Regions from separate parts of the Nocardiopsis sediminis genome, predicted to be linked through region 2. Evidence: riboswitches for the same ligand, from Rfam matches in the RefSeq annotation. Region 2 holds a riboswitch; each other region holds the start of a gene.

Region 1 (10,345 bases), on a different contig from region 2:
CCTACCTGCAAGCTCAGGGCTCCAGCCCCGAGAAGCTGACAGCATCCCCGCAGACCGGCCCCTGCGTCAGCCCTTCACGAGATCGCGCAGCGCCCGCAGCCGCGGCTCGTCGCGCACCCCCGCGAGCAGCAGGGTCGTCACCGGGCTCTCGCGCCAGGCCTGGAGGCGTTCGGCGATCCGCGGCAGCGGCCCCACCAGGGCCAGGCCGTCGGCGAGCTCGTCGGGCACGGCGTCGACGGCCTCGGCCCGGCGCCCCGCCAGGAACAGGTCCTGCACCTTGTGCGCCTCCTCGGCGAAGCCGAGCCGGACGAACAGGTCGAGGTGGAAGTTGCGTTCGCGGGCGCCCATGCCCCCGATGTAGAAGGCGTAGGGCGCCTTCGCCAGCCGCAGCGCCTCGCTGGTGTCGGCGTGCTCGACCACCGTGACCGTGCAGGCGATGTCGAAGCCGGCGGGGGCGGCGGCGAGCGCGTCGGCGTACAGCGGGGGGCTGAGCCGCGGGTGGTAGAACATCGGGACCCAGCCGTCGGCGATCTCCGCCGCCAGGGCCACGTTCTTGGGGCCCTCGGCGCCCAGGTACACCGGGATGCGCGGGCGCAGCGGGTGGGTGATCGACTTGAGCGGCTTGCCCAGGCCGGCGCCGCCGGGGTAGGGCAGCGGGTGGTGCGGGCCGTCGCCGGTCACGGGCGCCTCGCGCCGCCAGACCTGCCGCATGATGTCGATGTACTCGCGGGTCCGTTGCAACGGGCGGGGGAAGGGGCGGCCGTACCAGCCCTCCACCACTTGGGGCCCCGACACCCCGATGCCCAGCCGCAGCCGGCCGCCGGAGAGGTGGTCCAGGGTGAGGGCGTGCATGGCGGTGGCCACCGGGGTGCGCGCCGACATCTGGGCGATCGCGGTGCCGAGCCCGATGTCGCGGGTCCGGGCGCCGTACCACGCCAGGGGGGTGAAGGCGTCGGATCCGTAGGCTTCGGCGGTCCACACCGACGTGTAGCCGAGTGCTTCGGCCGCCCGGACGGTCTCCGTCGCGTCGTCGGCTGCGGCCCCCCAGTAGCCCACGGCGAGACCCAGTTCCAGATCGTCGGCCACCGGCGCTCCCTCATTCGTCGTCGCGCCCCTGGGGCGCATACTAGAACGTGTTTCAGTTCGAGGAAAGGGGTGCCGGCGGTCCGCCGCGTCCGTTGGCGGGGGGCTCAGCCGCCTCCGCCTCCGCCGCCGTCCCCGCCCCCTCCGCCGCCTCCACTGTCTCCGCCGCCCCAGCCGCCTCCGCCGCTGTCGCCCCCGCCCCAGCTGAACCAGCCGCCGCCGTCACCGCCGCTGCTCGATCCGCCGTGGTGCGCCTCTTTGCCGCCGTCGCCTCCGGAGCTCCAGCCACCGCTGTAGTCGCCGCCCGCATAGCCGCTGCCGCGTGCCCGTCGCCGGGGCGGCGTGCGCCCGCCCGAGCGGTTGAGGGCCCGGCCGGCGATCCTGACGATCAGCAGCACCACGACTCCGGCCGCCACGACGGTGAAGCCCATTTCGATCACGCCCACGCCTGCTCCTTCCTCTCCATCACGGCCCGCGCCGGGTGCGTTCACGGCGGCGGGATACATCATGGGACGCCAATCCGGTCCGGGCGGTTCGGCCGATTCCGGGCCGGTTTCGCGGGCCGGCCGGAGGCACCCGGCGGCCGGAGGCGCCGCGAGGGCGTGTGAGATCGTGGTGGGCGGCGCCGACCGGCGGGCGACGTGATGCCCCGCCGTCGGCAGGAACCCGGTGTGAATCCGGGGCGGTCCCGCCACTGTGACCAGGGAGCGAACCCGCGACCATCGCCACTGCCGGAAGTCCCGGCGGGAAGGCGGCGGGGGAGCGGCGATCTGGGAGCCAGGAGACTGCCCGGCGCCATGACCGACCCCTATGGGCGTGGACTCCCGAGGAAGGACCGAACAGCGTGGGCGCTTCCGCTCGCTACCCCTTCACAGCGGTCGTCGGAATGGACGACCTCAAGCTCGCCCTGCTGCTCAACGCGGTGTCGCCCGCTGTCGGCGGGGTGCTGGTCCGCGGCGAGAAGGGGACCGCCAAGTCGACCGTGGTGCGCGCCCTGGCCGCGCTCCTGCCCGGGATCGGCGTCGTCCCCGGCTGCCGGTTCTCCTGCGACCCCGCCGCCCCCGACACCGGCTGCCCCGACGGCCCCCACGACACCGGCGCCGCCGCCGAACAGCGTGCGGCGCGGCTGGTCGAACTGCCCGTCGGCGCCAGCGAGGACCGCCTCGCCGGCTCCCTCGACCTCGAACGCGCGCTCACCGAGGGCGTCAAGGCGTTCGAGCCGGGGCTGCTCGCGGCGGCGCACCGCGGCGTCCTCTACGTCGACGAGGTCAACCTCCTCCACGACCACCTGGTCGACCTGCTGCTCGACGCCGCCGCGATGGGGACGTCGCACGTCGAGCGCGAGGGCGTGTCGGTGCGCCACGCGGCCCGGTTCCTGCTCGTGGGCACGATGAACCCCGAGGAGGGCGAGCTGCGCCCTCAGCTGCTCGACCGGTTCGGCCTGACCGTGGAGGTCGCCGCGACCCGCGACCCCGCCGAGCGGGCCGAGGTCGTGCGCCGCAGGCTCGCCTACGAGGCCGATCCCGCCGGCTTCGCCGCCCGCCACGCGGGCGAGGAGGCCGAGCTGGCCGCCCGCATCCGCGCCGCGCGCACGCGCCTGCCCGGCGTGGCCCTGTCCGACGCCGCTCTGCGCCAGGTCACCGCGGTCTGCGCGGCCTTCGAGGTCGACGGCCTGCGCGCCGACATCGTCACCGCCCGCGCCGCCATGGCCCTGGCCGCGTGGCGCGGCCGCACCGAGGTCACCGGCGACGACGTCCGCGACGCCGCCCGCCTGGCCCTGCCCCACCGCCGCCGGCGCGACCCCTTCGACGCCCCGGGCCTCGACGAGGACCGCCTCCGGCAGGCGCTCGACGACGCCGGCGACGACGACCCCGAACCCCCCGATGGCGGCCCCGCCGGGCCGGACGGCGCTCCGGGCGACGGCCCCGAAAGCCCCGCCGGAGCGGGGGAGTCCGACCCGGGAGCCGCGGACGGCGCCGGACCCGCCGACGGCCCCGGCCCCCGGCCGCAGCCGGACGGTTCCGCGGCGCCCGGCGCCGCCGGGCCGCGGCCTCCGGGCACCGAAGGCACCGGAAACCCCCGGGACGGCGGACCGCCGTCCGGCGCCGGTTCCGGCGACCCCTCCGGGGGCGACGGCACCCCCGCCGAAGCCGCGCCCGCCTACCGGCCCCGGCTCTTCAGCGTCCCCGGAACCGGCGCCGGTGCCCCCGGCCGCCGCTCGCGCGCCGAGACGCCCCTGGGGCGCACCACCGGCGCCCGCGTCCCCGCCGAACGCATGGGCGCGCTGCACCTCGCCGCCACCGTGAACGCCGCGGCCCCGCACCAGCGCGCACGCGGGCGCGACGGCCGCGGCCTCATCGTGCACCGCTCCGACCTGCGGGAGGCCGTGCGCGAGGGGCGCGAGGGCAACCTCGTGCTCTTCTGCGTCGACGCCAGCGGCTCCATGGCCGCCCGGCAGCGCATGCGCGCCGTCAAGGGGGCCGTCCTGAGCCTGCTGCTCGACGCCTACCAGCGCCGGGACAAGGTCGGCCTGGTGACCTTCCGCGGGCGCGGCGCCGAACTCGACCTGCCGCCGACCTCGTCGGTCGAGGCGGGCGCCCGCCGCCTGCGCGACCTGCGCACAGGCGGCCGCACCCCGCTGGCGGCCGGCCTGCTCCGCTGCGCCGACGTGCTGCGCATCGAGCGCCTGCGCGACCCGCGGCGGCGCCCCCTGCTCGTGGTCGTCACCGACGGCCGCGCCACCCACGGCGGGTTCGGCGACGCCCAGCGGGCGGGCGCGCTGATCCGCGCCGAGGGGGTCCGCAGCGTCGTCGTCGACTGCGAGTCGGGGCCCGTGCGCCTGGGCATGGCGCACCGGCTCGCCGCCGCCATGGACGCCGTCCCCGTGCCGCTGGAGGAGCTGCGCGCCGACACGCTGAGCGGCCTGGTCCGGCACGCGCGCGGCGCCGCCTGACACCTCGCGACGGCAACGGATCAACCGCAGCAAGGAGAACGACGAGACATGCCGAAGGGCGTACCGACCCACGTGCCCGACGACGGGCTCACCACCCGCCAGCGCCGCAACCGGCCGCTGCTGATGGTGCACACCGGCCCCGGAAAGGGGAAGTCCACCGCGGCGTTCGGCCTCGCCACCCGCTGCTGGGCGCAGGGCTGGGACATCGGGGTGTTCCAGTTCGTGAAGTCCGCCAAGTGGCGCATCGGCGAGGAGCGCGCGCTGCGCGTCCTGGGCGACTCCGGGGAGGGCGGCCGGGTCACCTGGAACAAGATGGGCGAGGGCTGGTCGTGGATCCGGCGCCCCGGGACCGAGCCCGACCACGCCGCCGACGCCGCCGAAGGGTGGGCGCAGATCAAGCGGGAGCTGGCCGCCGAGACCTACCGGCTCTACGTCCTCGACGAGTTCACCTACCCGATGAAGTGGGGGTGGGTGGACGTCGACGACGTCGTGGCGACGCTGCGCGACCGCCCCGGCGCCCAGCACGTGGTCATCACCGGGCGCGACGCCGACCCGCGGCTGCTGGCCGCCGCCGACCTCGTCACCGAGATGGCCAAGGTCAAGCACCCCATGGACGCCGGGCAGAAGGGCCAGCGCGGCATCGAATGGTGACCCCGGAGACGGGATCAGCCCAGGTCGGCGGGGATCAGGCTGTAGACGGCGAGATCGGTGCGCCCCGTGTGCAGGGGCATCGCGCTGCGCTCGACGCCCTCGAAGGTGAACCCCGCGCGCTCGGCAACGGCGCGCGACCCGGTGTTGGCGGTGCCCGCCTTCAGCTCGACCCGCTGGAACCCCTGGTCGAGCACGGCCCAGCGGGAGACGGCGATCACCGCCTCCGTGGCCAGCCCCCGCCCGCGCGCCTCCGGCGCCAGCCAGTACCCCACCTCGGTCACCTTCGCCTTCCACGCGGTGCGGACCAGCCCGACCGTGCCGGCGAAGGTGCCCGTCGCGGTCTCGATCGCGGCCCACTGCTGGCCGTCGCCCGATACCCGGGCGTTCGGCGCCTCGATCAGGCACCAGCGCTCGGCGTCGGCGCGGGTGTAGGCGCGCCCCGGCTCCGGCAGGGGCAGCCACCGCTGCGTGAGCCGGTCGCGGGCGGCCGCGAGCACCGGGCCGATCTCGGCTTCGGTGAAGGCGCGCAGGGTCAGCCGCTCGGTGCGCAGGATGACGGAGGGCATCATCGGCGCCTGTTGCGTCGCGGTCATGGCGTCCTCCCGTCGGCGAAGGCCCGCACCGAGCCGAGGAACCGGGCGGCGATGCCGGGCGAGCCCGCCCAGTGCAGGTGGAGGTAGGAGGCGTTCAGCCTGGCAGCGGCGAAGCCCTCGGCGCCACCGGTTTTCCACTGCCAGGCGGGTGCGGCCCCGCTCGCGGGGGTCACGGCGGTGCGGTGGAACTCGTGCCCGCGCACCCGGGTCCCCGCGGGGGCCAGCACCGAGTCGGAGACGGCCACGGCGCTGCGGTAACCCAGCGTGAGCCGCCCGGTCATGCGCGCCTCGGCGGGCACGACGCCGCACATCGGCGCGCCGTCCAGGCTGCGCGCCAGGTAGAGCAGGCCCGCGCACTCCGCGGCGATCGGTCCGCCTCGACCGGCCAGGCCGGCGACCGCCGCGCGCAGCGGCGCATTGGCCGACAGCTCGGCGGCGTGCACCTCGGGGAAGCCGCCGCCCAGGATGAGGCCGTGCGTTCCCTCGGGCAGGGCCGGGTCGCGCAGCGGGTCCACCGGCGCCACCTCGGCGCCCCCGGCGCGTAGCAGTTCGGCGTGCTCGGTGTAGCCGAAGGTGAACGCGGGCCCGCCGGCGACGGCGACCCGGAGCGGACGCCCGCCGCCGGAGGCGGCGCCCATCTCGTCCGCCGCGCTCCACGCGGGCGCGGCCAGCGGGGCGGCGGTGCGGGCCAGCGCCACGATGGCGTCGAGGTCGCAGGAGTCCGCGACCAGCGCGCCGAGCGCGTCCACGGCCGCCTGCGCCTCGGCGGCGCGCTCGGCGGCCGGGACCAGCCCGAGGTGGCGCGACGGGGTCGCGACGGCCTCGTGCCGGCGCAGCGCTCCCAGAACGGGCACGCCGACGCCGTCGAGCGCGTCGCGCACCAGCGCCTCGTGCCGGTCGGAGCCGACCCGGTTCAGGATCACCCCGCCCACCCGGACGCGGGTCTCGTAGGTGCAGAACCCGTGGACCGCGGCCGCAACGGACCGGCCGGCCCGGGACGCGTCCACAACGAGGACGACCGGCGCGCCCAGCAGCGCCGCCACGTGTGCGGTCGACCCGGCGTCGCCCGGCCCGTGGAAGTGGCGCGGCTCGGCGGCGCCGTCGAACAGGCCCATGACGCCTTCGACGACGGCGATCGTGGCTCCGGCCGCACCGTGCCGGAACAGCGGCGTGATGCGGTCCTCGCCGCACAGCACCGGGTCCAGGTTGCGGGGCGGGCGGCCGGTGGCCAGGGCGTGGTAGCCGGGGTCGATGTAGTCGGGCCCCACCTTGTGGCCCGATACGCGCTCCCCGCGGGCGGTCAGCGCCGCCATGAGCCCCGTTGCGACGGTGGTCTTCCCGCTCCCCGATGCCGGGGCCGCGATCACCACCCGCGGCACCTGCGCCACCCTGCCCCCCGATCTGCCGGCTTCCGGTCATCCGACGACCGCCCAGGCTACGCGGCCCCGCGCCCTCGGCCGACGGCGGGAGGCGGGGTGGGAATCGGGGGTGGGAGGATGCGGCCGGAGGCGGTCAGCGGATGCGGCAGCGGGGGAGGCCGGAGGGTGGGGGGAACGGACCCGTCCGGCGGTCGCCGGGGCGGGGCGGCCGAACCGCCGGATGACGCCGTCGCGCGACCGGAACCGTCCCTGATCGTGGGGGTCGGTGCGCGGCGCGGGGTCACGGCCGCCGAGGTCGGCGCGCTCATCGACGCCGTGCTGGCCGGCGCGGGCCTGTCGCCGGCCCGGGTTCGCGCGGTGGCCACGGCCGACGCCAAGGCCGATGAGGCCGGGATCCTGGCGGCCGCGCGGGAACGCGGCTGGCCGGTGGTCGCCTACCCGGCCGCGGCCCTGGCGGCCGTCGACGTGCCGCACCCAGGCGAGCGCGTCCGCGCCGCAACGGGCACGCCCAGCGTCGCCGAGGCGGCCGCGCTGCACTGTGCGGCCGAGGCGGGCGGAGGCGGCGCCGACCTGGTGGCCGGCAAGCGCGCGTCGGCGCGGGCGACCGTGGCGGTGGCGCGGGAGGGGGGAGCGGAGGCGACGGGCGCGGTATCTGCTGCCCGCTGACGTCCGCGGGCACCGCTCGGTCCCAAGAACAGGGCCCAGGACACCGCCGTTCCGGGCGGCGGAGGTGCTCACCCACCGGCCCGCCTCTTCGTCAGGAGCGCACCTTGGCGAAGAACGCCGAGAGGTTGGCCACCGTCCGCTGGATCTTCTCCTCCGGGCTGAGCGTCTCGGGGACCCGGGGGCCGGGGCCCGGGTCCCTCATGCCCCGGACGTACAGCGAGCAGGCGAGGTCGCTGCACATGTGGATGCCCACCGAGTCGCCCTGCTTGCCGGCCTTCCCCGCCTTCGGCGCGACCATCAGGCTGACGCCTCCGCTGTGGGTGGTCACGCACAGCGAGCACATGCCGCGCCGCTTCTCCCCGGCGGCAGGGGAAGGGCAGCGGAGCGCAAGAGCCCGCGGGCCGCCGTCCAGCTCGGCGACAAGGTAGGCGCGTTCGGGGGCGCGGGGGTCCCGCCAGCCGAGATAGTCCAGGTCCTCCCAGGGGCGGTCGGCCAGGTCGCGCGGGACGGATAGGCGTTTGGCCTCGCCCTTGGTGCAGTTCACGAACGCGGCGCGGATGTCGCGCTCCGTCATCGGGTTCATATGCCGTATGCTAATTTGCCTAAGGGTTTTAGGCAAAATCCATTAACGGTGGGACAACGGAAGGAGCGGCCATGGTGCGCGCCGGGCTGACCACGGAGCGCCTGGCTCGGGCGGGCGCGGAGCTCGCCGACGAGGTCGGCTTCGACCAGGTGACCGTCTCCGAACTCGCCCGGCGCTTCGACGTCAAGGTCGCGAGCCTGTACTCGCACGTGAAGAACTCCCACGACCTCAAGACCCGGATCGCCTTGCTCGCCCTCGAGGAGCTCGCCGACCGCGGCGCCGCGGCGCTGGCCGGTCGCGCCGGCAAGGACGCCCTGGCCGCCCTGGCCAACGTCTACCGCGACTACGCCCGGGAGCACCCGGGCCGCTACGCGGCGGCCCAACTGCGGCTCGACCACGCGACCGCCATCGCCAGCGCAGGCCCCAGGCACGCGCAGATGACACGGGCGATCCTGCGCGGCTACGACCTCACGGAGCCCGACCAGACGCACGCGGTGCGGCTGCTGGGCAGCGTCTTCCACGGCTACGTCACCCTCGAGCTGGGGGGCGGGTTCAGCCACAGCGCCCCCGACACCCAGGCGACCTGGGAGCGGACCCTGGACGCCCTGGACGCCCTGCTGCGGAACTGGCCCGCGCCGTGAGCGGCCGGACGACGCCCTGACACCACGCCACCACGACCACCAGGTTGAGACCATGCACACCGGAAACGCCCTGATCACCACGCCCGTCACCGCGGACCTGCTGCGCGGCGCCCTCGAAGTGGAGCGCACCGAGAACGGTCTGCTGCCGCACCGGCTGCCGGCCTGGGCGCGCGCCCAGTTCCCCGACCCGCAGCTGGCCATGGCCGAGGCCCAGCCGTCGGGGGTGCGGGTGGCCTTCCGCACCCGTGCCACCGCGGTCGAGCTGTACACGCTGCCCACCAAACGCATCTACGCGGGCGCCCCGCCCCGCCCGGAGGGCGTCTACGACCTGGTCGTCGACGGCCGCCTGAGCGGCCAGGCGAGCGTGCCGGGCGGCGCCACCGTGACCGTCGACCTCGCCACCGGCGCCACCGAGAGGCGCCCGGGGCCGGTCGGCACGCTCCGCTTCGCCGGCCTGCCCGGCGGCACCGAGGCCAAGGACGTCGAGATCTGGCTGCCGCACAACGAGACCACCGAACTCATCGCCCTGCGCACCGACGCCCCCGTCGAACCCGCACCGGCCGGGGACCGGCGCGTGTGGCTGCACCACGGCAGCTCGATCAGCCACGGCTCCAACGCGGACAGCCCCACCGCCACCTGGCCCGCCCTCGCCGCCTCCCGCGGCGGCGTGGACCTCGTCAACCTGGGCTTCAGCGGCGGCGCCCTGCTCGACCCGTTCACCGCCCGCGTCCTGCGGGATACCCCCGCCGACCTGGTCAGCATCAAGATCGGCATCAACGTGGTCAACGCCGACCTGATGCGCCTGCGCGCCTTCACCCCCGCCGTCCACGGCTTCCTCGACACCGTCCGCGAGGGCCACCCCACCGCGCCGCTCCTGGTGATCGCGCCGATCCTGTGCCCCATCCACGAGGACACGCCCGGCCCCGGCGCCTTCGACCTCGCCGCCCTGGAGTCCGGACACGTCTCCTTCCGCGCCACCGGCGACCCCGCCGAGCGCGCCGCGGGGAAGCTGACGCTCACCGTCATCCGAGAGGAGCTGTCCCGGATCGTGCAACAGCGGGCGGCCGACGACCCGAACCTGCACTACCTCGACGGCCGCGAGCTCTACGGTGCGGCCGACTCCGCCGAGCTGCCGCTGCCCGACCGGCTCCACCCCGACGCCGCCACCCACCGCCTCATCGGCGAGCGCTTCGCCGGGCTGGCCTTCTCCGCCGTCGGCGCCTTCGCCGGGCCGGGAGCCTGACACCGCGCCTCCCGGTGCCGCCGCCCGTTCCCGGGTGCGCCGCCGGGGCCGGGACGGGCCGTGTGTACGCTGTCGGGGCGCTTCCGGCCGAACGCCGGGCACCGGTCAGCGGGCGCGCCGTCCCCTGCGCTCAGGAGGTCTCGATGACACGCCGTGATGCGGCGGCGCCCACCGGCGCCCCCCGCATCGGCCACCCGGTCCGAGGCGACGAGCGCCGGGCGTCCGTCCACGACGTGGACCTGCACCACCACGGCGACGCCGAAACCGGGCCCGGGCTGCTCGACTTCGCCGTCAACGTGCGCGCCGGCACCCCGCCCGCGTGGCTGGCCGAGCGGATCGCGGCCTCCCTCTCCGGCATCGCCGCCTACCCCGACCCCCGCGCCGCCCGCGCCGCCGTCGCCGCGCGCCACGGCCGCGACCCCGGTGCCGTGCTGCTCACCGCCGGTGCGGCCGAGGCGTTCGTGCTGCTGGCGCGGGTCCTCGCCCCGCGCCGCGCCGTGGTCGTGCACCCCCAGTTCACCGAGCCCGAGGCGGCCCTGCGCGCCGCCGGCCA
Region 2 (10,345 bases):
CCACGACGCACGCCGTCACGAACACGATGAGGTCGCGGTCGGGGAACGGCGCCCCGGAGTCGAGCGTCGCCGGCACGGCGAGCGCGGCGGCCAGGGAGACCGCGCCGCGGAACCCGGCCACCGTGCTGACCGCCCGGGCGCGGTTGCTGATCCGCCGCAGCCGCTGCTGGGGCCGGCGGTCGACCAGTCGGATCGTGTAGGCGGCGACGATGAGGAAGGCGAAGCGCACGGCGACGATCACCACCCAGACGACCACGACGCCGGCCAGCGCCGCCCACAGGTCGGTGCTGACCAGGGCGCGCAGCGTCGTCTGCGCCTCGATCCCCACCAGGACGAACAGCGCCGCGTTGATCAGGAAGGTCGCCAGCGTCCAGAACGCGATGGTCTGCTGACGGGTGGCGGCCACCCCGATGCGCGGCCCGACCCGGCTCATCACCAGCCCGCAGACCACCACGGCCAGCACACCGGAGGCCTCGGCGAGTTCGGCGAGCAGGAAGGCGCAGAACGGGATCAGCAGGATCAGCACGTTGCCGAGGAGGGGATCGGTGACGCGGCGCCGCGCCAGGACGCCGAGCCAGGCGATCAGCGCACCGGCGGCGATGCCCCAGGCGTAGGCGAGGGCGACCCGCCCGCCGATGCCGCCGGCGCTGAAGGGCTCCGATCCGACCGTGACGCCCACGGCGATGCCGTAAAGTACCAGCGCAGTACCGTCGTTGACCAGGCTCTCGGCTCTGAGCGCGGTGACGGTGCGGCGCGGCAGGCACCCGGAGAGGGCGGCGACCGCGGTGGCGTCGGTGGGGGCGACCGCCGCGCCCAGAACCCACGCCGGCCCCCACGGCAGGCCGAGGGCGTGCGCGGTGACCGCCACGGCGGCGGCGGTGACGACCACCAGCAGCGTGCTGTTGAGGACGATGCCGCGCAGCGTCGCGCGGATCTCCCGCAGCGACGTGGTCAGCGCCTCCCAGTAGAGCAGGGCGGGCAGGAACACCAGCAGCATCAGCTCGGGCGGCAGGTGGATCCGGCGCAGAGCGGGCACGAACCCGAGCGCGATCCCGGCCAACAGCAGGAGCACCGGCGCCGCGACCCCGGTGCGCCGCGACAGCCCGCCGCACACGAGGATGACCGCGCCCAGCATCACCACCAGCTCCAGAGCCGCCACAGGTCCTCCCCCCGCGATCATCATCCGCCCGGCGGGCAACGGGGCCGGGCCGCGACACTCTCACCCGGGGCGGTGCGAAGCGGGGGAGCCGCCCGAGGCAGGGGCCGGGACGCCCCTCGAGATCAGGATGAAGAGCGGCCCAATCTCAGAATGAAGAGGGGCTCAGACCACTTTCATCCCCTCCTCATCGCGGTGCCGGATGCTGGAACCCCGAACCACCGCTGACAAGGAGTTGCCATGCGCGCCAGGACGACGATCCTCCTCTCCTCCGCCGCCGGGCTGCTGGCCGCCGGAGCCGGGGCCTACGTACTGGCCGGTGATCCCGAACAGCCGGCGGACCCGATCCGGGTCAGCGCGGTCACCGCGGGCGGCGCGTCGAACGGAGCGCCTGCCGATGCGGGCGCGTCGAATGGGGCGCCTGCGGATGCGGGCGCGTCGAACGGCGCACCTGCCCATGCCGGTGCGTCGACGCAGCCGGCCGCCGGGACCGAGCAGCTCACGGGCGTGCTCAGCGCCGGGGACGACCCCGACGACTGGCGGGTGGCGGACGTCGACGTCGACTTCGGCCCCGAGGAGTGGCTGCTGACGAACCCGGAGGCCGGCGACCTCGACGGCGACGGCACCACCGACCCGGTCTTGGACGAACTGCGCGCACTTGAGGGCCGGGAGGTCACCCTGGACGTGCGCTATGACGATGACGACCACGATGATGACGACCGCGACGACGATGGCGATCGCGACGATGACGACGACAATCGCGACGCCGACGCCTTCACGATCAACGGGACCACCTTCCGTGCCCCCGAGGGCCCCGCCCCGTGGCAGAACACGGGTGACAGCCCCGAAGCCGACCGCGACACGGTCGCCACCGCCGCCGAGCAGGCGATCGGCGACGGCGCCCAGGCCACCGAGGTGGAGCGCACCGACGAGGACGGCTGGGAAGGCTGGGAGGCCGAGGTCCGCGCCGCCGACGGCCGGGAACACGACGTCCTCCTCGACGCCGCCGGCGAGGTCATCGACACCCGCACCGACGACTGAACCCGCGACGTCCGCCAAGAGGCCCCGCGAAGTACCCGATCACCGGCAAGGTGATCGGGCCCGGCGGCCGCCCCGAGGACACGGTTTCGGGCGCGCCGGGCTTTTCCAGCCGACGAACGGAACCCACGCGACCTCGGGCGCGGACTCCGGAGTGAACGGCATGGACGGGCCGGTGAGCGGGGCGCCTTCCGCCGGGGCCGACGATGCCCCGATCCCGGCGAGCGGTAAGGGCCCGGTGAATGCACAGGTTCGGGGCCGGTCGCCTTCTCCGATGAGGGCTGAACCCCGTCACGACCGGGCCGGCCGACCGCCGTATCCGGGCGACGGAGGGCTCGCCGGCCGGCCGACGGTGTCGGTACCCCCTCGCCTGCGCCGCACCCCCGGTGCGGAGACGGGCTATTGCGCGGGACCATATGCCGCCGTACTGTCGTGGGGCCGTGGTGTTCGGGAAGTCCGGTGGGAAACCGGCGCGGCCCTCGCCACTGTGAACGGGTAGTCCGATGCCCCGTCCCACCGCCTCCGGCGGTGCGGGCGGCGACGGTCACTGGAGGCGCCTGCGAGGGCGTCGCCGGGAAGGCCGGCGGAGGGCGCTGACCCGCAAGCCAGGAGACCGGCCACGGCGTGACGACCGTCCACGAGGTGCTGGAGATGGGTCTCCTGATATGCATATCGCCGAAGGCTTTCTGCCGTGGCAGCACGCAGCCGCCTGGACCGCTGCGTCCGCCCCTTTCGTCGTCCACGGCGTACGGTCCCTGACCGCCGCCGTCCGCGCCGACCCCGACGCCAAACTGCTCATCGGCGCCTCCGGCGCCTTCTGCTTCGTCCTGTCCGCCCTGAAGATCCCCTCGGTGACGGGCAGCTGCTCGCACCCCACCGGCGCCGGCCTGGGGGCGATCCTCTTCCGGCCGCCCGTCATGGCGGCCCTCGGCACGATCACCCTGCTGTTCCAAGCGCTGCTCCTGGCACACGGCGGGCTGACCACGCTCGGCGCCAACGTGTTCTCCATGGCGGTGGTGGGCCCGTGGGTGGGCTACGGGGCCTACCGGCTGGTCCGCGCGGCCACCCGCTCCCTCCCCGAGACGACGGCGCTGGGGGCCGCGGTGTTCACCGGCGCGGCCCTGGCGAGCCTGAGCACCTACACGGTCACCAGCCTCCAGCTCGCCCTGGCCTTCCCCGATCCGGCGGGCGGCCTCGTCGGGTCGTTCGTGAAGTTCGGCGCGATCTTCTCCGTCACTCAGGTGCCGCTCGCGGTCATCGAAGGCCTGGTGACCGTGGTGATCATGCGGCTGCTGACCACCGCGAGCCGCGGCGAGCTGCTGCGCCTGGGCGTGCTGCGCGCGGCCGGCGGCCCCGCGGCCCCGGCGGCGGCCGACGGAAAGGCGGTGTGACCGTGCCCAAGACCTCGACGACCTGGCTCCTGGTGGCGGCGGTCGCCGCCATCGCCGTGCTGCCCCTGCTGATCGGTGCGGGCGACCACCTCGCCGAGCCCTTCACCGGGGCCGACGGGCAGGCCGAAGACGCCGTCACCGAGCTGCGCCCCGGCTACGAACCCTGGTTCGCCCCGCTCTACGAGGCCCCCTCCGGCGAGGTCGAATCCGGCCTGTTCGCCCTCCAGGCGGCCATCGGCGCGGGGGTGATCGGCTACTACTTCGGCGCCGCCCGGACCCGTAGCCGGCTGCGCGCGGAGCGGTCGCCCGATCCGGGCACACGCGACTCCGGCTGACCGGCGCGGCATGCTCGCGATCGACGCGGCCGCCTACCGCAGCCCGTGGCGGCGGGTCCACCCCGCCGCCAAGGGGGCCTTCTTCGGCGGCCTGCTCCTATGCGCGCTGACGCTGCCGGCCTGGCCGGGCGCCCCACTGACGGCGGCGGTCGCGCTGGCGGCGGCCCTCGGCCCGGCGCAGGTGCCGCCGCGGGCCTTCGCCCGGGCGGCGTGGGCACCGTTGGCGTTCATCCTCACCGGCGCGGCGACCCTGCTGGTGGGGGTCGGGGGCGGCGACGGGCTTCTCGCGTGGACGCCCGACGGAACCGCCTGGGCCGCGGAGATCAGTGCCCGCGCCGCGGCGGCACTCGTGTGCCAGCTCGGCTTCGCCTTCACCACCCCGCTGGCCGAGCTGCTGCCGCGGCTTACCGCCATCGGCCTGCCGACCGCGCTGGTGGAGGTCGTGGCGTTGGTCTACCGCATGCTGTTCGTCGCCCTGGACACCGCCCGGCGCATCGGCGCCGGGCAGGCCGCGCGCCTGGGCTACAGCGGGCGGCGTGCGCGGCTGCGGTCCCTGGGGTCGCTGGGCGCCGCGCTGTTCATCCGTTCCTACGATCGCGCGCGGCGCATGCAGCACGGGCTGGAATGCCGGGGCTACACCGGCGAGCTGCGCGTGCTGTTGGACCCGCTGCCGCTGCGCCCGGCCGCCGTTGCCGCGTGCGCCGCGCCCCCGCTGCTGGTCGCCGCGGCGACCCTCGCCTACACCTATGGAGTCCGCCCGTGACCGACGGAGCCCCGGCCGTCCCCGCCGCTCCCGCCGTGCTCTCCGGGCACGGCCTCACCTTCGGCTACGACGGGGCCGCGCCGGTGTTCACCGGGCTGACGGTCGAGGCCGCCGCCGGCGAGGTCCTGGCCGTCCTGGGGCCCAACGGAGGCGGCAAGACCACGCTGCTGCGGCTGCTGGCCGGCAGCCTGACCCCGGACGCCGGCGAGGTGCGGCTCGACGGTGTCCCGGTGACACGCGGTCGCACCGGGCGGGACGCGCTGCGCCGCAGCGTCCAGCTGGTCTTCCAGGACCCCGATGACCAGCTTTTCTCCGCGAGTGTGAGCCAGGACGTCTCCTTCGGTCCGATGAACCTGGGCCTGCCCGCCGGCGCCGTGCGGGAACGGGTGGCCTGGGCGCTGGAGGCCCTGGACATCGCGGGGCTGGCCGACCGGCCGACCCACCTGCTCTCCTACGGTCAGCGCAAGCGCGTGGTGCTGGCGGGGGCGCTGGCCATGCGGCCCTCGGTCCTGGTGCTGGACGAGCCGACGGCCGGGCTCGACCCCGCCGGGGTGGAGTCGCTGCTCGCCACGCTGGAGGGCCTGCGTGCGGCGGGCACCGCGCTCGTGGTCTCCACCCACGACGTCGACCTTGCCTTCCGTTGGGCCGAGCGGGCGGTGGTGCTCGACCGCGGGCTGCTCGGTGCGGGCCCGGCGCGCGCGGTCCTCGCCGACAGCGGGCTCCTGGCCGCCGCCCGGCTGCGCCCGCCGTGGGCGCCAGGGGCCGCGTGCGCGCTGCGCCGCGCCGGCCTGCTCGCCGAGGGTGCCCCTGCTCCGGCCACCCCGCAGGAGGTGGAGCGGCTGGTGGAGGACGGGCGGTGACCGGCGACGTGGGGTGGACGGCGGTGCCGCGGGGGCGCGTGCAGCGGGCACAATGGCGGGGCCGGAAGAGCAGTGGCGGAGGGGGATCCGTGGGCGTTTCGATCTACTACACCGCGCGGCGGGACCAGGGGCTCACCCCGCATGAGCGGGGAGAGGTCGAAGGGATCGCCGATCAGGGCACCCGGGACCTGTTCGGCGAGATCCAGCGCCGCCTGCCGCAGTGGCGGGAGGCCGGCGTCGTACCGGCCGGCCTGGACGATGCCGCGGAGGTGTGCGAGGGGCTCGGCTTCTACCGGGACGCGGCGCTGGAAGCGGGCGTCGTGCTGGCGGGGTCGAGCAAGCTCTCCCACGGCCGATGCGGGACCGAGGTCATGCTCGTCCAGATCGACCATTACGTGGACCTGCTCGCGGACATCCGGCGCGCCGTGCCGGAGGCGGCCTGGCGCGTGCACATCGAGGATTCCGACCTGGTGTGGCGCGATGGCCGGTACCACCTCCCGCAGTGAGAGACCCCCGTGTGCGGCCGGCGCGGCGTCCCCCGTCCGCGCCGGCCGCCGGGGGAGGGCCCCGGTGCCGTGGGCGTGTCGGCGCCCGGGCCCTACTTCGACTCGATCCGGCCCAGGGGATCGGTGCTCTGCGACAGCGCCGTGCGCGCCGCCGGCCAAGCCGCGTCTTCCGGATAGAGGGCGCTGCGCAGGTAGGCCCAGGTGAGGTGCTGGATCAGCGCCACGCGTCCGGGGTGCTCGTCGGTGGTCTCCGCGGCTTCGTAGCCGGGGATGCCGCCGAGTGAGTGCTCCGCCCCGAACAGGGTGAGCAGGCTCTTGTCGCCGGGGCTCAGGAAATAGGGGTCTGTCATCCAGTCCGGTCCGCGGACGGTCAGCGCGGAGTCGTCGTTGTCCCCGGCGACCACGAGCGCCGGTGTGGTCATGTCGGCGAAGCTCGCGTTCAGGAACGGGAAGTTCTCGACCGCGAACGGGGTGAGGTCGGCTCCGCCCTGCCCGGCGGTGGCGAACAGCACGCCCGCGCTGATGCGCGGGTCGGACAGGTCCTCTCCGATCTTGGTCTCCGGGTCCAGGACGCGCAGGCCCAGCAGGTTGGCCACCGTCTGGCCGCCGAAGGAGTGCCCGGCCGCGGCGATGCGGGTGGGGTCGAGCCGCCCGCCCAGGCCCGGGACGGCGGCCGCCAGGACGTCGAGGTGGTCGAGGATGCTCTTCATGTCCTCGACCCGGTGGCGCCAGATCCGCGGTGTACGGGGATCGTCGGGGGAGAGGCCCAGCGTCCTGGAGTCCAGGTGGGTGGGCTGGATGACGACGAAGCCGTGGGCGGCCCAGAAGTCGGCCAGCGGGCCGTAGGCGTCCAGCGACGAGCCGAAGCCGTGTGAGAAGACGATGATGGGCAGTTCGCGTCCGGTCGCGGGCGCGGATACGCGCACGTGCAGATCGTGGCCGCGGTCCGGGGCGGGCAGCACCACCGGCTTGACCGAGACGATCGGGGCGGGCGCGCTGATGGCCACGTCGGTATTTGACATCGCATGTCCCCTGTTCTGGCATGATGGGTAATCGGAACCTCGCTCCGGAAATATACGGAGCATTGTTCCGCTTGGCAAATGGCGGTGGAAGGAGCGGCACGGTGGACGATGGTGGCGAGGGCGCGCAGCGCGCAACGCCCGGCACGGGCAAGCGGGCGGACGCCCGGCGCAACGAGGAGGCGCTGCTCGACGCGGCCGCCGCGGTCTTCGTCGCCTCAGGCGTGCAGGCGCCGGTGCGCGACATCGCGGCCAAAGCCGGAGTCGGGATGGGCACGATCTACCGCCACTTCCCGACCCGGGCGGACCTCATCATCGCCGTCTACCGGCGCCAGGTCGACGCCTGCGCCGAGGCCGGCCCGGCCCTGCTGGCGGCCGCCGCCACCCCGCACGCCGCACTGGGGAAATGGATGCACCTCTTCGCCGACTTCCTGGTCACCAAGCACGGGCTCGCCGCCGTGCTGCACTCCGAGGACGCCGGCTTCGACACGCTGCACACCTACTTCCTCGACCGCCTCGTGCCGGCGTGCGCCCGGCTGCTCGACGCCGCGGCCGAAGCCGGCGAGATCCGTTCCGACGTGCAGGCCTACGAGCTCATGCGCGGCGTCGGCAATCTCTGCATCGGCGCCGAGCGCGACCCCCGCTACGACGCACGCCGACTGGTCGACCTCCTCATCGCCGGGCTGCGCCGCCCGCCCGAGCCCTCGGCGAGGACCTGACGCGGGCCCGGCACCGGCGTATGCCTCCATGTCCGCGACCGGGGTGCCAACCGTTCGCCTGACCGTCACCCGGAGACGGTGGCCGGAACCGCCCCGGCGCCCGACCATGGCGGGACCGGGCGGCCGCGGGCCGAGGGGAGGGGGATTCCCCGGCGGTGGCACCGGCGCAGGACAACAGGATCACCGACGAAGGGCGGACCGGTCTCCCGGGATCTCGCGCCGGGGACAGGCCGGGGACAGGCCGGGGCGCAGGGACGGAGGACCGACGTGATGGACGACCCGGATCCGATCCGCAGGGGGGCGCCTGAGGCCGGCCGCCACCGGCTGATCCCGTTCTCCGAGGAGATCGCGCGCGAACTCGGTCCCGGCGATGACGATCGCGACGCCCAGCGCGCCGCCGCCCGCACATCGGTCGCGCGGCGCCGCACCCGCATCGCCGTCGTCGTCCTCGTAGCGGCGGCGGTGGCCGCCGGGGCAGCGCTGGCGTGGGGCCCGGCAGCGGACCGGTTCGGGTTGCCGACCGGGACACCGCCCGGGATCCCCGCCGCGCTCTTGGCCGGAAGCCTGCTGACGGCCGGCCTGCTCGGCCTCCGCGCCCGGCGCCTGGGCAAAGTGGTCGAGCACGCCGACGCGACCATCGGCGTCCCCATGCCGTCCGCGCACATCGATGCGTCGATGGAGGGGATCATCGCCCTGCGGGTGGCGATCGACCAGATCCCCGACCTGCCGGAACCGCTCCAGTCGCGGCTGCACGCCGAGATCGGCGGAGCGACGACCTACCGCTACTTCGTGAAGCTCATCGCCGCCGCCCGGCGCGTGCGCGAGGCGTGGGCGAGCGGCGACGAGCGGCGCTGGTCGTCGCAGAGCGCCCGGTTCGTCGACCTCTGCGAGGAGATCGAGGCGTTCTGCGACCGGGTGCAGGCGCTGCTGCGCGACCTCTCCGGCGAGGGGCCCACCCGGCGGTGACCGCGCGCGTCAGCGTACCTGCGCGCGCCAGAGGCGCGCGAGCTGCCGGGTGGCCAGGCGCGACGGTATCGCGCGCAGCAGCGCGTCGCGCAGCCACGCGGCGGCGCCGGTCCGGGAGGTCAGCCGCGACTGCCTTGATGCCGCCCGCATCATGCGCTCGGTACGGGGCCTGCGCTCGGCGTCGTAGCCCAGGAGCCGCCGGGCGGCGTCGGCGGGCTGCGCGCCGGCCAGATGGCGGCTGAGGGCGGCCGCGTCCTCGAACGCCTGGCTCGCGCCCTGCCCGAGGTCGGGCGGCATGGCGTGTGCGGCGTCGCCCAGCAGCGCGATCCGGCCGGAGGCGAATGCGGGCAGGGGCTCGGCCAGGCGGCTGATGGGGTCGACGTAGATGTCGCCGGGCGGGGTGGCCCCGATGAGCTGGGTGACGAGGGGGTGCCAGTCGGCCATCAGGGCGAGCACCTGCTCGCGTGCCGCGCGCGCATCGGGCGGCGCGCCGTGCAGGAGGGAGTCGGTGAACCAGTACAGGCGGTCCTCGCCGACGGGGAACAGGCCGAACATCGCCCCGCTGCGGCTGTCGACCAGCTGGGCGGCGAGCAGCTCGGCGGTCAGGCCGGGTGGCCGGGGCAGCATGCCGCGCAGGTCGAGCCGGCCGGTCCGTTGCGGCCCGGGGTGGGCGGGGAAGAGCTGGGCGCGCAGTGTGCTTCCGATGCCGTCGGCGGCGATCACGGCGTCCGCTCGTGCGACGGGGCTGCCGCCGCTGATCAGAGTCACGCTGTCGGGGCCGGGTTCCAGGAGCTCGATGGGGGTCGCGGTCCGCACCAGGTCCGGGGGGAGCGGGGCGCGCAGCACCCGGTGCAGCTCCGCCCTCTCGATCATGGCCGGTGTCCCGATCTCCTGCTGGGCCCGGGCCATGTCGGTGACCAGCAGCGGCCGTCCGAGGCAGTCGCGCAGGCCGCCGTGGGTCGCGCGCATGGCGTGCCCGCGGACGCCGTCGGCCACCCCCAGATCGTCCAGTGCGCGCAGTCCGTTGGGCATGACCACGATCCCCGTGCCCGCTTCCCGGAGCTCGGCGCCCCGCTCGAAGAGCGTCACCTCGTGGCCCGTGCGATGCAGGCCCACCGCCGCCGCGACCCCGCCCAGCCCGGCACCGACCACCGCGATCCGCATACCCGACCCCCTTTGGTTCACTACGATCGTACTGGTACCGCTATTGGTACCATGGCCGGATGCCGCCCACGAACCCGGGTCGCCGCCGCGCGCTGGCCGACGCCGCCATCGACCTGCTGGCCTCATCGGGCGTGCACGGGCTGACCCACCGCGCGGTGGAGAACGCCGCGGACCTCCCGCCGGGAACGGCGTCGAACTACTTCCGCAGCCGCGAAGCGCTGCTGGTGGCCGCCGCCGAGCGCATCGCCGAGCTGCACCACGCCGACACCGGCCGGGCCGTCGGCCGGGCCGTCGAGCGGCCGGCGACACTGGTCGACCTGCTGACCGAATCGCTGCTCACGGCGGCGACCACCCTGCGCAGCCGCTATCTGGCGATCTTCGAGCTCCAACTGGAGGCGACGCGCCGGCCCGTGCTCGCCTCAGCGCTC
Region 3 (10,345 bases), on a different contig from region 2:
GCGATGTTCCCAGAGAAATGAACAGCAGTGGGCCGCCGCCCGGTGGCGTCCAGGTTCCGTCATCGTTGCGAGCCCCCAGGCTCGGTCCAACGAAGTAGAATCTTTCGTCGAATGTGTCAGCTGCCGGCTGGAACTCACGAGGGATGAAGACGATGTTCAGCGGTGCGGGTGGGCCTTCGAACAGGTTGATCGCCTGCCCGCCCATCTCATCGGCGAGTTTCAAGCCGACCTCCCGCATTTGCTGGAACAAATTCCCCGTCTCCCCAGGCGCATTTCCTGCACCCGATTCAGCCATGGACTGGAAAGAGAAGTTCTCGTTGGCAGCATAGGTGGGGTGGAGCGCGATCGCCGGGACCCCGACGCGGTCGGCCGCACGCTGCCCCGGGAGCGTCAGCGTGTTGTCGTAGCACACCGCGTCGGGCCGTTGCTGTTCCACATAATCGTCGATGATTCCGTCGCCGATGATCTGTGACTGGTAGCGGATCAACGTCTCCATCATGTGGCGCATCACGGTGCCCCAGTCGCCAGGATGGGAAGCCGAATTGACCACCGGAAGGGCCAGTTCGGGCAGGGGGACGAGCGCGGCTCCAACGGATTCGATTGCGAAACGAAGGCGTTCGTCGGTCGCGTAGGAAACACGATGGCCGCGCCCGACGAGTTCTCTCACCAACGGCAGGGTCGGATTAATGTGACCAGCAGCACCAATACTGGTAAAAAAGACGTGCATTTGATGCAATTTCCTTTCGTTGAATGCGCACGGGTCGAAATTGGTTCACGGGGATCGCGAGGATCCGAAGCCGAGCCCGGACCGATTCTCGGCTGATCGGGAGATAAGCCACCGTCCCCAGGCATAGCCCACGGGCCGTGCTCAGGCCCGTGTCGGCCCTCCGGCAGGGATCTCTGTCTCAAGGCCGCCCTTTTCAGGTTCGGCAAAAGTGTCGGCCAACTTCTTTTCCGGCAGAAGGAACGCCAGAACCAGTCCTGCTGCGAAGACGGGGACCAGGTAGCCGAAGACCGGGGTGAGGGCCTGCTGGTAGGACAGGATGACGGCGTCCTGGATCTCGGTGGGGAGGGCATGGACCGCAGCGGGGGTCAGGGACTCTGTACGTCCGACAGCCTCGGTCGCCGCGACCGGTATGCGGTCGGCGAGTTGCTCGGTGAGGCGGTGGGTGAACACGGCGCCGATGGCGGCGGTTCCCAGGGTGGCGCCGATCTCGCGGAAGAAGTTGTTGGACGAGGTGGCGGTGCCGACGTCCCTGCCGGGGGCGTCATTCTGCACGGCCAGGACGAGGGTCTGCTGCATCATCCCGACCCCCGCACCCATCAGGAAAAAGTAGGCTCCGACCACGACGAGCGGCGTGTCCGTGCCCAAGGTGGACATCAGCAGCGCGGTGACGGTGACGACGGACGAGCCGAGGACGGGCCACACCTTGTAGCGGCCGGTCTTGCTGATGAACTGACCGGAGGGGATGGCGGTGATGATGATGCCGACGACCATGGGGATCAGGAGCAGTCCCGACTCGGTGGCGCTGACTCCGTAGACCATTTGCAGATACGTGGGCATATAGCCGATGACGGCGAACATCCCGATGCCGATGGCGACCATGCCGATCAACGTGGAGATGTTGAAGATGCGGCTGGCGAAGAGCCGAGGCGGGATCACCGGCTCCGCGGCGCGGGTCTCCACGATGAAGAACGCCGCCCAGGCCAATATGGCGCCCGCGACGAGGCCAAGGATGACCGGGTCCGACCAGTCGTACTCCGTGCCGCCCCACATGGTGACAAGCACGGTGCAGGAGACGGCGACGGCCATGAGCGTGATGCCCATGTAGTCGATGGTGGCCTTGGTGGCCTTCGAGGGCAGCCGCAAGGCGAAGGCGGAGACGGCCAAGGCGACGACACCGAGCGGAAGGTTGATCCAGAAGGCCCAGCGCCACGCAGCGAGATCGGTGAGCCAGCCGCCGAGCAGCGGGCCGATCACGGAAGCGAGGCCGAAGACGGCGCCGATGGGGGCCATGTACTTGGCACGTTGGCGGGGCGGAACGAGGTCGGCGATGATCGCCTGCGAGGTGATCATGAGCCCGCCCCCGCCCAAACCTTGGACGGCGCGACCGATGATGAGTACCGTCATGTTCTGGGCGGCCCCGGCCAGGACGGATCCGGCGATGAAGACCACGATGGCACCGAGGAAGAGGCTTTTGCGGCCGAGGAGGTCACCGAGGCGGCCATACACCGGCATGCTGATCGTGGCGGCCAGAATGTAGGCAGTGGTCACCCAGGCCATGTGCTTCACGCCGTGTAACTCGCCGACGATGGTGGGCAGCGCGGTGCTCACGATCGTCTGGTCGAGAGCGGCCAGCAGCATCGCGGTCATCAGAGACGCGAATATGAGGCCGAAATGGCGCGGGAGTGCGGCCGCATCCGTCGGGACGGGTCTCCCGGTCGCGCCGGATTCTTCTTTCATCCCGGAAGGCGTGGCTCTGGCCATCATGGGGCTCCGAACTTCATCGTGGTCGGTCGACATCAGGTGAAGTCGTGGGTGCCGGGCGCCAGCAAATCCTCAAGTACCGTCACAGCGCGCTGCACGTAGAGGACCGGAGAGTCGGAGCGGTCGTCGGCGGTGTCCTGTGACCAGCGCTCCATACCGCTGCGGACGGCGGTCATCGCAACAGAGGCGATCAAGTCCGGGACCTGCTCGTCCGTATCCGGGTCCATGCGCTGCGCGACAGTGGCGGCGAGAGTCAGCCGGGAGGCGTCGAATCGCGCCATGAGAGCGGCGAAGACGGTCGGCGCACTGTGCGCGAGCTCGAAGACGTCGTGGACCTCACTGCGTTCCGGCGGATCCTGAGCGAGCTGCTCGATGAGCAGACGGGTCAAATCCGTGAGGACGTCGCGAGGGCGGCCGGGGCCGCCTTCGATGAAGCGGGCGACCAGATCGGGCGACAGCTCCGCGGGAGGCTGCTCGACCACGGCAGACTCCTTGCTTGGGAAGTAGTTGAAGAACGTTCGCGGCGAGATGCCGACCTCGGCGCTGATCATCTCGACGGTGACCTTGTGGAAGCCGTGTTCTCGAGCCAATCGGAGCGCCACCACATGAATCTCACGCCGCGTTTCACGCCGCCGACGGTCGCGCAGACCTTCACCAAGTGATCCCATGCCAACATGATTGCACAGTGTGCAAAATTTGCGCAAACGGCACTAGTTGCAGTATGCGTATGTTTCTCTACCGCAGCGTGACGGCCCCGTTCATGAACTGGTGCGGCCTTGTCGCGTCTCGCACCACACCGCCTTCGATGGTTGCCATGTGTGCAGCGTCGCTCGATTCCGGCTGGTAGCCGAGGGAGTCGGGGCGAAGAACCTCGGCGACACCTACCAGACCGTCTACCCGGAGGTCGCCCGCGCGGCGGCCGAGGCGACCGCGGCGCTGGTGCCGTTGCGGGTGTGAGGTCCAGCGGGTAATGAGCCCGCCGGGTGCTGATCCTCGGACGCGAAATGGGCATCCGGGGTGGTCGGGCGCGGTTCGGGCGAAAGGGGCGCCGGAATGGTTGGGGTGGGGCGGATTACCAGGGGTGGTCCGCCCCACGCCGTGTTTTACCGGCCCGTGGGGCGCGTATGGGGCCGCCCTGGGGTGCCGTTGGGCGGCGGGGGTGGATCGGCCGGTGTGGGGCGGCTGGTGGCGGCGACGAGGTCGTCCCCGAGGTGCCTTCATCTGCGGGGCGGACTGAGTCCGGACTACCGAGCACACATGGAGCACACATCGGCCCTTTTGGGTGTCCGGTTTGTTCCTCGAACCCCGTCTGACCTGGTGCAGCTGGCAGGATTCGAACCTGCGACCGTCGGATTAGAAGTCCGATGCTCTATCCACTGAGCTACAGCTGCTCGATTCAATTGTGTCGTGTTGGGGTGGGTGGGGGCGACGCGGCCGGGTGGGGTGTGGAGGGTGCTGGGCGGGGCTTCGGGGGTTGAGGGACACTCTAGGGTATTCGGCAGATGTCACCCATCGTCGGGCAAAATAATAACAACTACGGACATTCGTAGTTGCGTCTCGTTAGCACGCGGGCTCCACCAAATCGGCTGCTATTGGGCTCCGACGACACGTTACCCGTGATCAAGCGCCTGTGTGGCGTGCGGTCCTGGCGTTTCGTGAAGTTCGTTACGCGGGGTCGGGTCTCCGCGGTGGGGCGGGCGGTCCTGTGGGGGGATAACGGGCTGCTCAGAAGACCCACCATGCGCCGACCGAGGTTGCGAGCGCCATGATCATAGTGCCCAAGGGGTCCTCCGCGTCTGCCCGGGTCGTCCTGGTGGACCACCGCCTTTCCGTTTCTCTTCGCTGCGCCCTGCTCAGGGCCTTGTGGGTACGGGTTCGCTAGGGGAATCTAGGCCGTGGCCCCGTCCCGTGCATGCGGAGGGCGGGGACATGGCGCAATCGTGGGGAGCCCTGTACGGGCGCGTTACCTTGGACGGCGTGACATCGCCGCATCGACGCCGCATAGCAGCCGCCACCGCGATCGGGCTCCTCGCCGGGGCCGTCCTGGACCGTGTGGTGCCCGATCCACGCCGTGGGCACCCGGTGGCGGTCTTCGGCGCCGCCGCCGGGCGGCTGGAGCGCCGGATGTACGCGCCGAACCGGGCGAGGGGCGTCGCGTTCGCGCTGCTCGCTGTGGCTCCTGTCGCCGCCCTCGGGGCGCTCGCCGGGCACCGGGCCTCGCCGATGCGGCACGCCGTCGTCACCGCGGCCGCGACCTGGGCGGTCGTCGGCGGGTCCATGCTCGGGCGGGAAGCCGGGCTGATCGCCGATGCCCTTGAAGCGGGGGACATCGAGGAGGCGCGGCGCCGCCTTCCGCACCTGTGCGGGCGCGACCCGCGGGGCCTGGACGAGAAGGCGATCGCTCGCGCCGCGGTCGAGTCCGTTGCCGAGAACACCTCGGATGCGGCCGTCGCACCCCTCGTGTGGGGTGCCGTGCTCGGCGTGCCCGGGCTGCTGGGCCATCGCGCCGTCAACACGCTCGATGCGATGGTCGGCCACCGCTCACCGCGCTACGAGGACTTCGGCTGGGCGGCGGCGCGGATCGATGACGTCGCCAACTGGGCGCCCGCGCGGGTCACCGCCGTGCTGGCCTGCGCTTTGGCCCCGGTGGTTTCGGGAGACCCGCGTGCGGCCCGCCGGATCCGCGCGCGCGATGGCGCCCGCCACCCCAGCCCGAACGCCGGCCACTGCGAGGCGGCGTTCGCCGGGGCGCTGGGTCTGCGCCTGGGGGGCATGAACGTGTACGGGCGGCGGGTGGAGCACCGCCCCGAGCTGGGGGAGGGGCCGCGTCCTGAGGTGCACGACATCCGGCGGGCGGTGCGGCTGGCCCGCGCGGTAACGGCCGCCGCCGCTGCGCTGGCCGCCGCTGCGGCCGCCGCGCCCGCTGTGCTCGACTCCCGAAACTGTTGCCGGGAAGGGCGAGTGTGATGCGGCGGACGGGGCGTGGGGCGCCGGCGTTGTTGGTTGCGGGGACTACCTCGGACGCGGGCAAGAGTGTCATCGCGGCCGGGCTGTGCCGGTGGCTGGCCAGGCAGGGGCTCAAGGTGGCGCCGTTCAAGGCGCAGAACATGTCGCTCAACTCCGTCGTCACCCCCGATGGGGCCGAGATCGGCCGGGCGCAGGCGATGCAGGCCGCCGCGTGCGGGATCGAGCCGAGTGCGGCCATGAACCCCGTTCTGCTCAAGCCCGGCGGCGACCGGCGCAGCCAGGTCGTCGTGCGGGGCCGCGCCATCGGCGAGGCCGATGCGCTGAACTACCGCGACTACAAGGAGCGGCTGCGCCGGGTGGCGGCGGAGAGCCTGGCGGAGCTGCGCGCCGAGTACGACGTGGTGATCTGCGAGGGCGCGGGCAGCCCCGCGGAGATCAACCTGCGCGCCGGCGACATCGCGAACATGGGGCTCGCCCGGGCCGCGGACCTGCCAGTGCTGGTCGTCGGCGACATCGACCGCGGCGGGGTCTTCGCCGCCATGCACGGGACCCTGGCGCTGCTGGAGCCCGCTGATCAGGCGCTCATCGCCGGGTTCGTCGTCAACAAGTTCCGCGGCGCCCCGGAGCTGCTCGAACCCGGGCTGGACATGCTCCGCGGGCTCACCGGCCGGCCCGTCTACGGTGTGCTGCCCTGGCTCGACGGGCTCTGGCTGGACGTCGAGGACTCGCTCGCACTCAGCGTGGACCGCGGCCCGATGCGTCCGCCCCAGGGCCCGGAGACCCTGCGCGTGGCGGTCGTCCGGACACCGCGCATCAGCAACTTCACCGACATCGACGCGCTCACCGTGGAGCCCGGTGTCGACGTCCGCTTCGTGACCGCCCCCCACGAGATGGAGGACGCCGACCTCGTCATCCTCCCCGGCAGCCGGGCGACCGTGGCCGACCTGTCCTGGCTGCGGGAACGGGGCCTGGCCGACGCCGTTGCCCGACGTGCCCGCGCGGGCCGCCCCGTCCTGGGCATCTGCGGCGGGTACCAGATGCTGGCCCGGGCCATCGACGACGATGTGGAGTCGGGCGCCGGACGGGTGCCCGGCCTGGGCCTGCTTCCGGCCGAGGTCCGGTTCGCGGCGGAGAAGACCCTGGGCCGGCCCGAGGCCGTGGAGTACGGCCATCCGGTCGTCGCCTACGAGATCCACCACGGGGTCATCACGGTGGACCCCGATGACCCCGCGACGGTGCCCTTCCTCGACGGGTGCCGCCGTGGCTCGGTGTGGGGGGCGACCTGGCACGGGGCGTTGGAGAACAACGGGTTCCGGCGGGCGTTCCTGGCGGACGTGGCCCGGACGGCGGACCGGGGGTTCGTGCCCGCTCCCGATACCGACTTCGCCGCGGAGCGCGCGGCCCGGCTGGACGCGCTCGGCGACCTCGTCGAGAAGCACATGGACACCGGGGCCCTGCTGCGTCTGCTGGAGGACGGAGTTCCCGAGGGGATGGCGGTCGTGCCGCCTGCCGGGGTGTCCGGCGCCTCTTCGGCTGGGGTGGGCGGAGGCGGGTGATCCTCTGCGGTCCGTGCCGAGCCGTTCGTCGCCGATCGGCGGGGGCGCTCACGCGTTCGTGTGGGGCTGTGGACGACGGGTGGCGGGGATGTCGCCGGCCGGTTACGGTTGGTGGTGTTCAGCGGTCAGAGGATACGCGGACCCCTCCGGCCCACCGTGGTGGGCGTGGTCAGGGGCTCCTGCGACGCGATGGGGGCCGCCAGTCCGTGCCCGTACGGCCAGTCCGGCGGGCGATCCCCTCACCTCTGTGGAGGCTCCGGTGACCACCACCGATTCCGCTGTGTCCGCATCCGCCGATTCCACCGCCTCCGCCGGCTCTCACGGGTGCCCCGATGAATCCGACCCGGCCGGCCACGGCGACCGCGTCGTGCTCACTCTCGATCCCGCGACGCTGGGCGAGCTCCGGCATGCCGCGGGCCGGCAGGATCTCGCGTCCTACCTGTGCGTCCTGGCCGGGCGCCATGCCCGCTGGAGCGAGCTGCGCGGATGGCTGTCGCAGCTCGAAGCCGCCTACGGGCCGCTGCCGCCCGAGGCGCTGGAGCGCGTCCACCGGCACATGCTGGGTCTGCCCAAGCACAGCCGGGCGGGTTCTCCGTCGTTGTCGGTCGTCTTCAGCGCCGAGGAGTTCGCCGCTCTGGCCACCTCCGCGGGCGACCGGCCGCTGGCGCCGTTCGTCCGTGATCTCGTGATCGACCATCTGACCGCCTCGGGTTCCACCGATTCCGGTCCCGGGGGTGCCGGGCCGGGCTGCTGAGCGGTGCGGGCGGTCGTGCGGGCCACGGCCGCCCGGCCGGAGGAATCCGGCCCGTGGTGGTCCGTCCGTGGCGGGCGGGCCCCGTCTCCGGGGGCCTGCTCGCTACATCGCGGCGAGGCTGCGCGCGTAGTTGACCTGCTGCATCACCTGGTGGCCGGTGCCCGGGCCGTGGGCGGGGATCATCGTGGAGTGGAACACCCCGTTGCCCTGCACGGTCACCTGGACGTGCCCCGACACCTTGCGCTCCCTGATCAGCAGGAACAGCAGGCCCAGCAGGCAGAACCAGAAGAAGAGGATGGCGATCACGATGGCGTAGGCGGGGATTCCGTCGGACACCGTGGTCATGTCGGTGACCGTCCAGGTGCTCCCCTTGATCGGGAACCTGCCCGCCGGGGTGATCACCTCGGTCTGTGTGATGGTGATGTCGCCGATGGTGGCCAGCGGCGGGTGGCCGCCTGCCGGAGCCGGCATCGCCTGCCAGCCGCCGGTCTGCGGAGTCTGCCCATAGGGAGCCAGCTCCCCGTAGCCGGGCGCGGCCGGCTGCGCATAGGGGTCGGTACCGGGCGCCTGGGGGTATTCCTCGCCCGGTCCGGGCTGTTGGGGGTAATGGGTCATGCTGGGATTGTGTCAAACCCCGGGAGGTGATCGGACCGGACGGGGGACCAGCGCCGATCCGGTCCGGTGCCTTCTGCGAGGATGGTCGCCGACGGCGCGACGGAACGCGGTGCGAATCCGCGGCTGTCCCGCAACTGTGAGGGGGGAGCCCGCCTCGAACGACGCCACTGCCGGACCGTCCGGTGGGAAGGCCGAGGCCGGCGCTGATCCCCGAGCCAGGAGACGCCGCACCGTCGTGACACCTGTCCGGTCGCGGGGCGAGGACCCCGCACTCTGTGAAGAGGGACCCGCGTGGCCGCCACCATCCTGCTGCTGTCAACGGCCGACACCGATCTGCTCGCGGCCGGCGCCGCCCGAGCCGGTTTCCGCACCGCAAACCCCGCCCGCACCTCACCCGAAGACCTCCCCGCGCTGCTCGACGGCGCCGACATCGCCGTGGTCCGCCTGCTGGGCGGGGTCGAGGCCTGGCCCGGCGGGGTCGAGGCCCTGCGGGCCAGCGGCCTGCCGCTCGTGGCGCTGGGCGGCGAGGCCGCACCCGACCCCGGGCTGATGGCGCTGTCCACGGTCCCGTCGGGTGTCGCGACCGACGCCCACGCCTACCTGCGCGAAGGCGGCGTCGCCAACCTCCGCCAGCTGAGCCGGTTCCTCTCCGACACCGTCCTGCTCACCGGCGAGGGGTTCGACCCGCCGCAGACCATGCCCGAGTTCGGCGTGCACGAGCGCCCGGCCCCCGCCCCCGATCCCGGCGGGCGCCCCACCGTGGCCGTCGTCTTCTACCGCGCCCACGAGCTGTCGGGCAACACCGCCTTCATCGACGCGCTGTGCGACGCGATCGAGGACGCCGGCGGCGTCCCCCTGCCCGTGTTCTCCGGCTCGCTGCGGGGCCTGTCGCCCGACTCCGCGCCGGAGCTGTTCGCGCTCCTGGGCCGGGCCGACGCCATCGTCACCACCGTGCTCGCCGCAGGCGGCGCGGTGGCCGCCGACGCCAGCGGGGGCGGCGACGAGGACGCGTGGGACGCCGGAGCGCTCGCCCGGCTCGACGTCCCGATCATCCAAGGGCTGGTGCTCACCTCGGGACGCGACCAATGGCGGGCGTCCGGCGCCGCGCTCACCCCCATGGACGCCGGGATGCAGGTCGCCATCCCCGAGTTCGACGGCCGGCTGATCACGGTGCCGTTCTCCTTCAAGGAGATCGGCGGCGACACCGACTCCGGCCTGCCGCTGTACGCGGCCGACCCCGAGCGCGCCGCGCGCGTGGCCGGCATCGCGGTGCGCCACGCACGCCTGCGCTCCGTTCCCGCGGGCGAGCGCCGCCTGGCCGTGGTGCTGTCGTCCTACCCCACCAAGCACTCCCGGGTGGGCAACGCGGTCGGCCTCGACACCCCCGCTTCGGCCGTGCGGCTGTTCCGCGACCTCGCCGCGCGCGGCTACGACCTCGGCGGCGACGACACCCTGTGGCGGGTTCCCGGCCCCGACGAGGACCGCCGTGACGACGACGGCGACCCGCTGATCCACGCTCTCATCGCCGCCGGCGGCCACGACACCGAATGGCTCAGCGAGGACCAGCTCGCCGCCGCCACCGCCCGCGTGCCGCTCGACGACTACCGCCGCTGGTTCGACGCCCTCCCGGCCCCGCTCCGCGACTCCATCACCGCCCACTGGGGCGAGCCTCCCGGCGAGCTCTACGTCGACGACTCCGGCGGCCGGCCCGAGATTGTGCTCGCCTCACTGCGCTTCGGCAACGTCGTCCTGATGATCCAGCCGCCGCGGGGCTTCGGCGAGAACCCGATCGCGATCTACCATGACCCCGACCTGCCGCCCTCCCACCACTACCTGGCGGCCTACCGGTGGCTGGAGGCCCCGCGCGGCTCCGGCGGGTTCGGTGCCGACGCCGTGGTGCACCTGGGCAAGCACGGCACGCTGGAATGGCTGCCGGGCAAGGGCCTGGGCCTGGCCGCCGACGAC

The links. Region 2 has a riboswitch for cobalamin ahead of ACFOVU_RS15625 (energy-coupling factor ABC transporter permease). Riboswitches for the same ligand answer to the same signal wherever they lie in the genome.
Region 1: another riboswitch for cobalamin. It lies ahead of ACFOVU_RS25345 (putative cobaltochelatase); the one in region 2 lies ahead of ACFOVU_RS15625 (energy-coupling factor ABC transporter permease).
Region 3: another riboswitch for cobalamin. It lies ahead of cobN (cobaltochelatase subunit CobN); the one in region 2 lies ahead of ACFOVU_RS15625 (energy-coupling factor ABC transporter permease).

The regions. Positions count from the first base shown of each region.
Region 1 is NZ_JBHSBH010000015.1:628,992-639,336, reverse strand. Features, by position in the region: gene ACFOVU_RS25355 (LLM class F420-dependent oxidoreductase) at 67-1,086, opposite strand; gene ACFOVU_RS25350 (hypothetical protein) at 1,191-1,529, opposite strand; cobalamin riboswitch at 1,743-1,871, shown strand; gene ACFOVU_RS25345 (putative cobaltochelatase) at 1,928-4,036, shown strand; gene cobO (cob(I)yrinic acid a,c-diamide adenosyltransferase) at 4,085-4,687, shown strand; gene ACFOVU_RS25335 (GNAT family N-acetyltransferase) at 4,702-5,280, opposite strand; gene ACFOVU_RS25330 (cobyrinate a,c-diamide synthase) at 5,277-6,650, opposite strand; gene ACFOVU_RS25325 (cobalamin biosynthesis protein) at 6,915-7,325, shown strand; gene ACFOVU_RS25320 (FBP domain-containing protein) at 7,417-7,908, opposite strand; gene ACFOVU_RS25315 (TetR/AcrR family transcriptional regulator) at 7,980-8,549, shown strand; gene ACFOVU_RS25310 (GDSL-type esterase/lipase family protein) at 8,602-9,792, shown strand; gene cobC (Rv2231c family pyridoxal phosphate-dependent protein CobC) at 9,936-10,345, shown strand, end outside.
Region 2 is NZ_JBHSBH010000010.1:140,719-151,063, forward strand. Features, by position in the region: gene ACFOVU_RS15615 (Na+/H+ antiporter) at 1-1,159, opposite strand, end outside; gene ACFOVU_RS15620 (PepSY domain-containing protein) at 1,397-2,197, shown strand; cobalamin riboswitch at 2,619-2,830, shown strand; gene ACFOVU_RS15625 (energy-coupling factor ABC transporter permease) at 2,860-3,585, shown strand; gene ACFOVU_RS15630 (energy-coupling factor ABC transporter substrate-binding protein) at 3,582-3,920, shown strand; gene cbiQ (cobalt ECF transporter T component CbiQ) at 3,931-4,683, shown strand; gene ACFOVU_RS15640 (energy-coupling factor ABC transporter ATP-binding protein) at 4,680-5,543, shown strand; gene ACFOVU_RS15645 (hypothetical protein) at 5,633-6,049, shown strand; gene ACFOVU_RS15650 (alpha/beta hydrolase family protein) at 6,142-7,071, opposite strand; gene ACFOVU_RS15655 (TetR/AcrR family transcriptional regulator) at 7,173-7,787, shown strand; gene ACFOVU_RS15660 (hypothetical protein) at 8,058-8,753, shown strand; gene ACFOVU_RS15665 (FAD-dependent monooxygenase) at 8,763-9,917, opposite strand; gene ACFOVU_RS15670 (TetR/AcrR family transcriptional regulator) at 9,977-10,345, shown strand, end outside.
Region 3 is NZ_JBHSBH010000015.1:654,825-665,169, reverse strand. Features, by position in the region: gene ACFOVU_RS25455 (macrolide family glycosyltransferase) at 1-727, opposite strand, end outside; gene ACFOVU_RS25450 (MDR family MFS transporter) at 869-2,464, opposite strand; gene ACFOVU_RS25445 (TetR family transcriptional regulator) at 2,524-3,156, opposite strand; gene ACFOVU_RS25440 (hypothetical protein) at 3,305-3,445, shown strand; tRNA gene ACFOVU_RS25435 (tRNA-Arg) at 3,804-3,879, opposite strand; gene ACFOVU_RS25430 (cobalamin biosynthesis protein) at 4,466-5,455, shown strand; gene ACFOVU_RS25425 (cobyric acid synthase) at 5,455-7,011, shown strand; gene ACFOVU_RS25420 (hypothetical protein) at 7,271-7,765, shown strand; gene ACFOVU_RS25415 (hypothetical protein) at 7,868-8,380, opposite strand; cobalamin riboswitch at 8,482-8,604, shown strand; partial or broken gene cobN (cobaltochelatase subunit CobN) at 8,672-10,345, shown strand, end outside.